DNA from 3 places in the Bradyrhizobium genosp. A genome. Region 2 is predicted to be linked to each of the others. Evidence: predicted binding sites of a transcription regulator. Region 2 holds the regulator's gene; each other region holds the start of a gene.

Region 1 (3,275 bases), 740 kb from region 2:
GGCTTCTAATTTCGTTTCGCGCTGGTCCGGTGCATTCTGGTCGGGAACACTCGGCATCTGCGCGGTCGTCGCCGTGATCCGTCCCGCCGAGGCCGATCCCCGCGCCGTGGTCGAGCTCTTCACCTCCCAGGGCTGCTCCTCCTGCCCGCCGGCCGACAAAGTTATCGGCGACCTCGCCAAGGATCCGTCGATCATCGCGCTAAGTATGCCGATCGATTATTGGGATTATCTCGGCTGGAAGGACACGCTGGCAGATTCACGTTTCTCGGCGCGGCAGCGCGCCTATTCACGCATGCGCGGTGACCGCGAGGTTTACACGCCGCAGGTCGTGGTCAATGGCGCCGTGCATGTCATCGGCAGCGACCGGTCCGGCATCGAAAACGCAATCGGCAAGACGGACACGGGCACGGGCGTGATGAGCGTGCCGGTGACGATGTCGCTCGCGGGTAAGCAGATCAACGTGTCGGTCGCGGCGAGCAAGGAGCCGGCGATCTCGCATGGCGAGGTCTGGATCTGCTCGATTGCGAAATCGGTGCCGATCGAAATCAGCCGCGGCGAGAATCGCGGACAGCAGATCACCTACCACAACGTCGTGCGCAATCTGCTCAAGGTCGGTGACTGGAACGGACATCCGGAAAGCTGGACGGTACCGCTCGAGAACCTCACCTCTCGCGATGGCGTCGACGGCGCGGTGGTTTATATCCAGGACGGCAGCCGCGAGAAGCCGGGTGCGATGCTGGGTGCGGCGTACACGTCGCTGCACTGATTCTCTAACAGTACGCTCGCTCTATCTCCTCATGGTGAGGAGCGCGCCCTTGCGCGCGTCTCGAACCATGCAGGCCCGCGCTGCTGCGTCGGGGCCTCGATCCTTCGGGACGCCGGTTCGCGACTCTTCAGAATGAGCAGAGGGAATATTTCGCGCGAATGTTCGGAGAGAAGTTCGCCGCGGCAGCAACACCCCGACACAAACAAAAAAGGACCAACTTGCGTTGGCCCTCCTTGTCGTGCGTACAGACCCGATCCTGTTCGACCCCGGGGGGCTGGGGGCTGAGGAATCCGGAACCGAAAGGACCGGGTCAACGCACACAGGTCTTTTCGCAGTGCAGGGCGGCGGGCGGTTGGCGGAAAAGCGGCGATCCTGTGATTCCTGCTAACGATCCCGTGACGGTTTGTCGCTGAGAAGTTCCACCGTTGCATGTGTCATGATTCGCAACCCGTTGGCGAGGTGAACCGCGGTTCCTTCGGGGGCACTCCAAGAGCCTCTTGCGGCGGGGAACAGTTGGCGCAATCATGCAATTGTCATGATCCGCGGCTCCGGGGACGGTCTTCGCGGAGGCGGGTCGTGCCGATGCGACAGGAGGCGCTGCATGAGTTTGACGCCGGAGGATGCCGATCCGAGCGAGCAGCGCGCAGTGGCGCGCCCCGCCGCTGCGAATGCCCAACTGAGCCGGGTGACGTTCAACCGGCTCGAGCTGAACCGAATTCTCAACCTCTATGGCCGCATGGTCGCCGACGGCGCGTGGCGCGACTATGCCATCGACTTTCTGAAGGACCGCGCGGTGTTCTCGGTCTATCGTCGCGCCTCCGAAGTGCCGATCTACCGCATCGAGAAAGATCCGCGGCTGGCCCGCAAGCAAGGCATGTACAGCGTGATCTCGGCGACCGGCCTGATCCTGCGCCGCGGCCACGAGCTCGACAGCGTGCTGCTGGTGATCGACCGGAAACTGGCGGTGGTGTAGCAACCATCGTTCGTCATTCCGGGGCGCGACGAAGTCGCGAGCCCGGAATCCATTCATCCACCGTCTGTGCCGTTCAATGGATTCCGGGCTCGCGCTCGCGCGCCCCGGAATGACGAGTGCAGTTACGTCCCCGGCACCGTGCTCGCGCCCTCGCCGAGGTCGCGCTGCATCATCACCGTATCCAGCCAGCGGCCGAATTTCAGGCCGACATTCGGATGCGTGCCGATCATCTTGAAGCCGCGCCGGCTGTGCACGCCGATCGAGCCGGCATTGGCGGAATCGCCAATCACCGCGATCATCTGGCGGAAGCCGCGTGCCTCGCATTCGGTGATCAGCCGCTCCAGCAGCAGCGAGCCGATGCCGCGGCGGTGGAAGGCGGGATCGAGATAGATCGAGTTCTCGACCGTGAAGCGATAGGCCGGGCGGGGCCGGTAGGCGCCGGCATAGGCGTAGCCGCCGACGCGGCCGTCGAGCATGGCGACGAAATAGGGATAGCCGCCGTCGACCAGCGCGCGGTAGCGGCGCGTCATCTCGGCGAGGTCGGGCGGCTCGATCTCGAACGTCGCGGTGCCCTCGCGGACGGCCTGCTGATAGATGGAGGTGATGGCGGGGAGGTCGGCCTCAAGGGCGGGCCTGATTTCGGGTGCGGACATGGGGGAAGATTAGAGGCTTCGCGCGGCGGCTGGAAGAGGCAACGATGCTTCCACATACTCCGTCATTGCGAGGAGCCCTTGCGACGAAGCAATCCAGGCTATCCCCGTGGAGGCAGTCTGGATTGCTTCGCTTCGCTCGCAATGACGGAGTGTGAGGAGACACCAGTGCCAAACAAAAACCCCGGCCTCACGGCCGGGGTTCGTGTCCGTTCTCTCCGGTCTGGCGCTTAGTCGCGCTGGCCGAGAAGCTGCAGCAGCAGCGTGAACAGGTTGATGAAGTTCAGGTACAGCGACAGCGCACCCGAGATCGCCGCACGCTCGGCGATGTCACCGCCGGCCGACGCGTAGCCGTAGATGTAGTCGTTCTTCAGCCGCTGGGTGTCCCAGGCGGTGAGGCCCGCGAACACCAGCACGCCGACCACCGAGACGATGAACTGCAGCGCGGTGCTGGCCAGGAACAGGTTCACCAGGCTCGCGATGATGATACCGATCAGGCCCATGAACAGAAACGAGCCCATGCCGCTCATGTCACGCTTGGTGGTGTAGCCGTAGAGGCTCAGCGCGCCGAAGGTGGCCGCGGTGATGAAGAACACCCGCACGATCGAGGTGTGCGTGTACACCAGGAAGATCGAGGACAGCGAGATGCCCATCAGCGCCGAGAACACCCAGAACAGGATCTGGGCGGTCGAAGGGGCGAGACGGTTGATGCCGGCCGAGATCACGAACACCATGGCGAGCGGCGCCAGCATGAACAGATATTTCAGCGGGCTCACGAACATCGCGTAGCCGAACGGCGTCAGGAACAGCTTGCCGACGCGGACCGCTTCCGCGGTCGGAACGTCAGTCACGGCAGCCATGTAAACGCCGAGCGCGGCCAGGCCGG
Region 2 (3,275 bases):
TATTTTGCAGATCCCGTCGCAGCCAGCGTTGCCAGCGTGCGGCCGTGGAAAGCGCCTTCGAAGGTGATGATGCGGTAGCGCTCCGGATGACCCTTGGAGAAGTGATGATGGCGGACCAGCTTGATCACACCCTCCAGCGCTTCGGCGCCGGAATTGCAGAAGAATACGAAGTCGGCAAAACTCTCGTTGCAGAGCCGGTTCGCGAGCTTCTCGCCGTCCGGACTCTGGAACAGGTTCGACATGTGCCAGAGCTTGGTCGCCTGCTCCTGCAGCGCCTTGACCAGCGCGGGATGGGCATGGCCGAGCGCGTTCACCGCCACGCCCGACGTGAAATCGAGATAGCGATCGCCATTGGTTGCGATCAACCAGACGCCTTCACCACGCTCAAAACCAATGTCGGCCCTGGCGAAAACGGGGAGCAAATGCGGTGCTGCGCTGTTAGCCATGATGATCTCTTTGGATGTTTCGGACGGCCTGAACGTGCGTTGCGCAGCGCATCATTGGTCCGGAAAACGAAACGTGCCGCCTTTTAAGGGCGGCACGCACGACTATCTTATGCTTGGCACCACGGGTGTCAATGCCGCCCGGAAAGCCCCACGAAATGCTGATTCCGTAGTCTTGCGGTGCCAGATTTGCGGGGTTTTGGCCACGGAACATGTGGAAGCGAGTCGGCGGACTCTTGCGCGTGAGTCACGCCATATTGTAGCGTTTGGCTTGTCAGATACGACATCTCGTGCAGCGGTTCTGATCCTCTAAGTCCTCATGTACCGGCGTAAACGTTCGGGCGTCTCATTGCGCCCGGCGAGCCTTAAGGGATTCTGACGGCACGGGTTTTTCGAGGCTTAGGCATTCGTCGTGCGGCCCCAGGATGGCAGGCGCCGGCGAAGGAAAGGGTGCAATGACGGTTTTGACCTGGTCGGATGATCGCGTCGAGCAACTGAAAAAGCTCTGGGAGGCCGGACTTTCGGCCAGCCAGATCGCGGCAGAGCTCGGTAATGTCACCCGCAATGCCGTGATCGGCAAGGTGCACAGGCTTGGCCTCTCCGGCCGCGCCAAGAGTCCGTCTTCGGCAGCTCCGCGGCCGCGCAAGGCGCGCCCAGCGCAGCACATGATGCGGGTGAGCAGGCCTATGGCACGCGGCAATACCGCGCTGGCGCAGGCCTTCGAGGTCGAGGTCGAGGCCGAGCCGGTCACCTACGACAACGTGGTGCCGATGAGCCAGCGGCTGTCGCTGCTCGAATTGAACGAGGCGACCTGCCACTGGCCGGTCGGCGATCCCTCGAGCCCGGATTTCTTCTTCTGCGGCGGCAAGGCGCTCTCCGGGCTGCCCTATTGCGCCCAGCACTCGCGGGTGGCGTATCAGCCGGCAGCGGATCGCCGGCGTGCGCCGGCGAAGCCGAGCCCGCGCTGAGGTTCAGCGCGCGACGAGTCAACAAAGTTTGGTGTCGTCCCGGCCTAGTGCGCAATTGCGCACGGGGGCCGGGACCCATTCTCCGAGAACGCAATTTCTGCGCTAAGGGGTCACTCCAAGTCCCGCCCACCACGTCCACCTGTGGCTATGGGTCCCGGCCCCCCGCGCGCAATTGCGCAACTAGGCCGGGACGACATTGGAGTCTGTGGCCGCAGCTCAAATCAAACTGCCAGCCCTACGTCTGCTCGGCCTTTGCAAAGCGATCATCGAGCGCATACCCCGCGCCGCGGACGGTGCGGATCGGGTCCTGCTCGCGACCGAGATTGAGCAGCTTGCGCAGGCGACCGATATGCACGTCGACGGTGCGCTCGTCGATATAGATGTCGCGGCCCCAGACGCTATCGAGCAGCTGCTCGCGCGAGAACACGCGGCCGGGGTGCTCCAGGAAGAACTCCAGCAGGCGATATTCTGTCGGGCCGAGATCGATCGGCCGGCCGGAGCGCGCCACGCGGCGCTTTTCGCGGTCGAGCTCGATGTCGCCGAAAGCCAACACGGTAGCGAGCCGCTCGGGGCTTGCGCGCCGGAGCAGACCTTTCACGCGCGCCAGGAGCTCAGGCACCGAGAACGGCTTGACGATGTAATCGTCGGCGCCAGTCGCAAGGCCCCGCACCCGCTCGCTCTCCTCGCCGCGCGCGGTGAGCATGATGATCGGCAGCTGCTTGGTGTCGGACCGCGCACGAAGCCGCCGGCACAGCTCGATGCCTGATAGTCCCGGCAGCATCCAGTCGAGCACGATCAGATCGGGGATGTGCTCCTTGAGGCGGGTGTCGGCGTCGTCGCCGCGCATCACCGTCTCGACGTCATAGCCGTCGCCTTCGAGGTTGTAGCGAAGCAGCTCGGTCAGAGCTTCCTCGTCTTCAACCACCATAATGCGTGCGCCCATGGTGTCGTGGCTCCTTGCGTGTTCAGGTATCGTGAAATCAGGTGTTCGGGACCGGCGCGGCGAACGTCGTCATGTCGCCCTTCGGTCGCTTGTCGGTGATGGCCTGGCCTTCGATCATGTAGAACACGGTCTCGGCAATGTTGGTGGCGTGGTCGCCGATCCGCTCGATGTTCTTGGCGCAGAACATCAGATGGATGCAGAACGAGATGTTGCGCGGATCCTCCATCATATAGGTGAGGAGCTCGCGGAACAGCGAGGTGCAGATGGCGTCGACTTCCTCGTCGCCCTTCCACACCGCCATCGCCGCCGGCAGGTCATGCGCCGCATAGGCGTCCAGCACCGACTTGACCTGCTGCTGCACGAGGTCGGTCATGTGCTCGAGGCCGCGGAACAGTTTCAGCGGATGGAAATCCGTCTCCAGCGCCGCGACGCGCTTGCCCATGTTCTTGGCGAGGTCGCCGATGCGCTCGAGATCGGTCGCGACCCGCATGGCGCCGACGATTTCGCGCAAGTCCACCGCCATCGGCTGGCGGCGGGCGATGGTGAGCACGGCGTGCTCCTCAATCTTCTTCTGGAGGGCGTCGATGTCGGCGTCGGTGGCGACGACGCGCTGGCCGAGCGCGACGTCGCGGCGGATCAGCGCGTCGACGGAATCGACGATCATGCGCTCGGCGAGGCCGCCCATTTCCGCCACCGACCGGGTGAGCTCCTGGAGGTCGGTGTCGAAGGCCTTTGCGGTATGTTCAGAACCCATATCCAGTCTCCTCAGCCGAACCGGCCGGTAATGTAATCCTGCGTGCGTCGGTCGGTCGGCGACGTGAAGATCTTGCTGGTGTCGTCGAACTCGATCAGCTCGCCGAGATACATGAAGGCGGTCTTGTCGGAGACGCGGGCCGCCTGCTGCATGTTGTGGGTCACGAT
Region 3 (3,275 bases), 2.9 Mb from region 2:
CCTGCCGATCTTCTGGTTGTTGACCGCCAGAATGATGTCGCCCTTCTGGAAGCCGACGCTCGCCGCCGCGCTGTCGCCGCCGAGATCGGTGATCACGACGCCCTCGGTGTCGGCGTCGAGATGCAGCTCGTCGGCAAGCGCCGGCGTGATGGTCGAGACCTTCGCGCCCTGGAACGGCGAGCGCGCGGTGAGGACGAGCTCATTGCGGCCGGTATCCGGCGCGGTCTCGAGCGCGATCGCCAGCTTGAGCGGCCTGCCGCCGCGCTGCGCGTCGATCTGCGCCGTGCCGCCGAGCGGACGGGTGGCAAAGCGGTAGTCGAACGCGTTGGGATCGTCCACGGCCTGGCCGTCGATCCCGGTGATGAGGTCGGATGATTTCAACCCGGCCTTTGCCGCAGGACCGTTGGGAACGACGCTCGCGACCAGCGCGCCGGTCGGCGAACGCAAGCCGAGGCTCTCGGCGATCTCCGGCGTCACCGCCTGCAGCTTCGCACCGAGCCATGGCCGCTTCACCGCCGTGCCGCCGCTCTTGGCGGAGGCAACGACGACGCGCACCATGTTGGCGGGAATCGCAAAGCCGATGCCTTGCGAGCCGCCGGAGCGCGAGTAGATCGCGGTGTTGATGCCGGCGAGCCGGCCGTTCATGTCGACCAGCGCGCCGCCGGAATTGCCTGGATTGATCGCGGCGTCGGTCTGGATGAAGAACTGGTAGTCGGTGATGCCGACTTGCGTGCGCGCGAGCGCCGAGATGATGCCGTGGGTCACGGTCTGGCCGACGCCGAAGGGGTTGCCGATCGCCATGACGACGTCGCCGACCATCAGCTCATCCGAATTGGTGAATTCGAGCGCCGGAAACTTTTCCTTGGTGTCCTTCAGGCGCAGCACCGCGAGATCGCTGCGGGAGTCCTTCAGCACGATCTCGGCCTCGAACTCGCGCTTGTCCGACAGCGACACCTTCATCTGGTCGGCGCCCTCGATGACATGGACGTTGGTGACGACGAGCCCGGAGGAATCGACGATCACCCCCGAACCCAGCGACCGCTGCACCTGCTCCTGCTGCTGGCCCGGTACGCCGAAGAAACGCCGGAAGATCGGGTCATCCAGCAGCGGATTGCGGTTCTGGACCACCTTGGCGGCATAGACGTTGACGACCGCCGGCTGCACCCGCTGCACAATCGGCGCATAGGACAGCCGCAGTTCGGCCGGCGACGACGGGACGCGACGGTCCTGCGCCGAGGCCGGATCGACATTACCTGCGAAGGCCATGCACATTGCCGTGATGACGGCGGTCCAGATCGATCGAAACATTCCTACCTCTCGGAAAAGACGCCGGAATATAGGCGCGTTCGCCCCTCAATAGAAGGGCGCGAGGGGGCAATATTCGACCTCTGTCAGGTGTGGCCCGAACGCAAGCCCCGCGTACAAAATGACAATTTGCGGGCGCCGCTCATTGGCATGACGCGCATCATCCTGCATGCTGTGCGGAGACGGATTCGGCTGCGACGAAATTACATCAGTAGGAACCATCGCAGCCGTGGCGCGCTGTCGCGGGACGGTCATGGATCATTCTTAGGCTCTCCCGTTGCGACTTGGGGAAGTTGGTCGGCAAACGGAGTGGACGACGTGACCAGGAAAACATTCATAGCTGCAACGCTGGGTATCGCCGGCACGTTTGCGGCGTCGGGGGCGCATGCACAATCGGCAAGCAATAGCGACCAGGAGATCGCTCTCCTCAAGCAGCAGCTGAAGATGATGGAGCAGAAGCTCGACAAGCTGCAGAACCAGACCGCAGCGAACACGGCGGCCACGGCGAAGACCAGGGCAGAAGCAAAGGCTGAAGCGAAAGCCGAAGCACGCTCCGAGGCGAAGGCGGTCGTCGCCAACGCCAACGCAGCGTATCCAGTCAAAGGCGCGCCGCCGTTGTCCGGCGTGATCGTAACGATGCCGAACAACCGGCCGACGATCTGCACCGCGGATCAGGCCAACTGCGTCGCCATCACCAGCCGCGTGCATTGGGATGTCGGCGGCTACGACTATCGCCCCAACTCGGCGTCAACCTCGCCGCAGAAGCTCGACAGCGGCGAGAACGTCCGCCGCGCACGCATCGGCGTCGTCGGCAAGTTCTTCAACGATTGGAATTTCGCGCTGATCTACGATTTCGGCGGCTCGTCGGACGGCTTTGGCGGCGCTGCAGCCGGCTCACTCCCGGGCGGTGGCACGTCCGGAATCGAGAACGCCTACCTCAGCTACACCGGGCTGAAGCCATTCGGCGGCAAGATGGCGATCGAAGCCGGCATCATGGACCTGCCCTACACCCTCGACGAGGCCACGAGCTCCAACGACATCATGTTCATGGAGCGCGCCTCGTCGGGCGTCATCGCGACCAATATCGCGGCCGGCGACTTCCGCTCCGCCGCCGGTGCGCGCTGGTGGAATGACGTGTTCTGGGCGGGCGCTTACGTGACTGGTCCGACCACGGGTACGGCCCACGAGGAAGGCACTGCGGTGCCGAGCAGCACCGAACAGTACGGCGCGGTTGCCCGCGTCGCCGGCCAGGTCGTCAGCGGCAACGACTACTCGATCCATCTCGGCGCCGACGCGCAGTGGCTGATCCAACCGGCGCGCAGTCTTTCGACGGCGGGCACGCGCGTCCAGACGGTGACGCTCAGCGACCGGCCCGAGCTGCGGATCGACCCGACCGTGCTGGCGACGACGGCCGCAATCGCCAACGCCTCCGGTGTTCAGGTCTACAGCGCCGAAGCGGCGGCGACCTATGGACCGCTGATCCTCCAGGGCGAATATTTCTGGTACAATGTCGATCGCAGTGCGAACACCGGCCTGCCGCCGATCGGGGCGCCGAGCGTGCAATTCCAGGGCGGCTATGCCCAAGCCGGCTACGTGCTGACGGGTGAAACCCACACCTACAATGCAGCCAATGCCGCCTATAACGGCGTCAAGCCGGCGCATCCGTTCTCGCTGGACGGCGGCGGTTGGGGTGCCTGGGAGATCGCGGGCCGGTTCTCCACGGTCGATCTCAACGACAAGCTTACGACTGCCACGGGCATCGCTGGCGGACGGCAGACGGTCTACACGCTGGCGCTGAACTGGTATGTCAACGGGAATGTCCGCTTCATGCTCGACTATCTGCACGGCAACGTCTCCAAACAGACGCTGCCGCCGGCGGCATTCGCGAATACGGGCTCGAACTTCGACGCCGTGGCGATGCGTACGCAGTTCGCGTTCTGAGGCGATTTCATCCGGGAGCGGCGCGAGCT

The links. Region 2 encodes PhoB, which activates phosphate uptake and scavenging genes when phosphate is short. Its sites were predicted from a motif close to TGTCATNNANCTGTCAT; they were not measured.
Region 1: ACP2YP_RS02230 (DUF2794 domain-containing protein) is a predicted target of PhoB. The motif match lies at 1,287-1,303, and genes of this name have one in related genera.
Region 3: ACP2YP_RS24225 (OprO/OprP family phosphate-selective porin) is a predicted target of PhoB. The motif match lies at 1,544-1,560, and genes of this name have one in related genera.

The regions. Positions count from the first base shown of each region.
Region 1 covers NZ_CP188196.1:480,387-483,661, forward strand. The annotation lists gene ACP2YP_RS02225 (DUF1223 domain-containing protein) at 1-766, shown strand, start outside; gene ACP2YP_RS02230 (DUF2794 domain-containing protein) at 1,368-1,739, shown strand; gene ACP2YP_RS02235 (N-acetyltransferase family protein) at 1,862-2,392, opposite strand; gene ACP2YP_RS02240 (Bax inhibitor-1/YccA family protein) at 2,620-3,275, opposite strand, start outside.
Region 2 covers NZ_CP188196.1:8,124,533-8,127,807, forward strand. The annotation lists gene ACP2YP_RS38105 (aspartate aminotransferase family protein) at 1-446, opposite strand, end outside; gene ACP2YP_RS38110 (GcrA family cell cycle regulator) at 899-1,411, shown strand; gene phoB (phosphate regulon transcriptional regulator PhoB) at 1,647-2,354, opposite strand; gene phoU (phosphate signaling complex protein PhoU) at 2,392-3,108, opposite strand; gene pstB (phosphate ABC transporter ATP-binding protein PstB) at 3,120-3,275, opposite strand, start outside.
Region 3 covers NZ_CP188196.1:5,186,808-5,190,082, forward strand. The annotation lists gene ACP2YP_RS24220 (DegQ family serine endoprotease) at 1-1,308, opposite strand, end outside; gene ACP2YP_RS24225 (OprO/OprP family phosphate-selective porin) at 1,624-3,246, shown strand.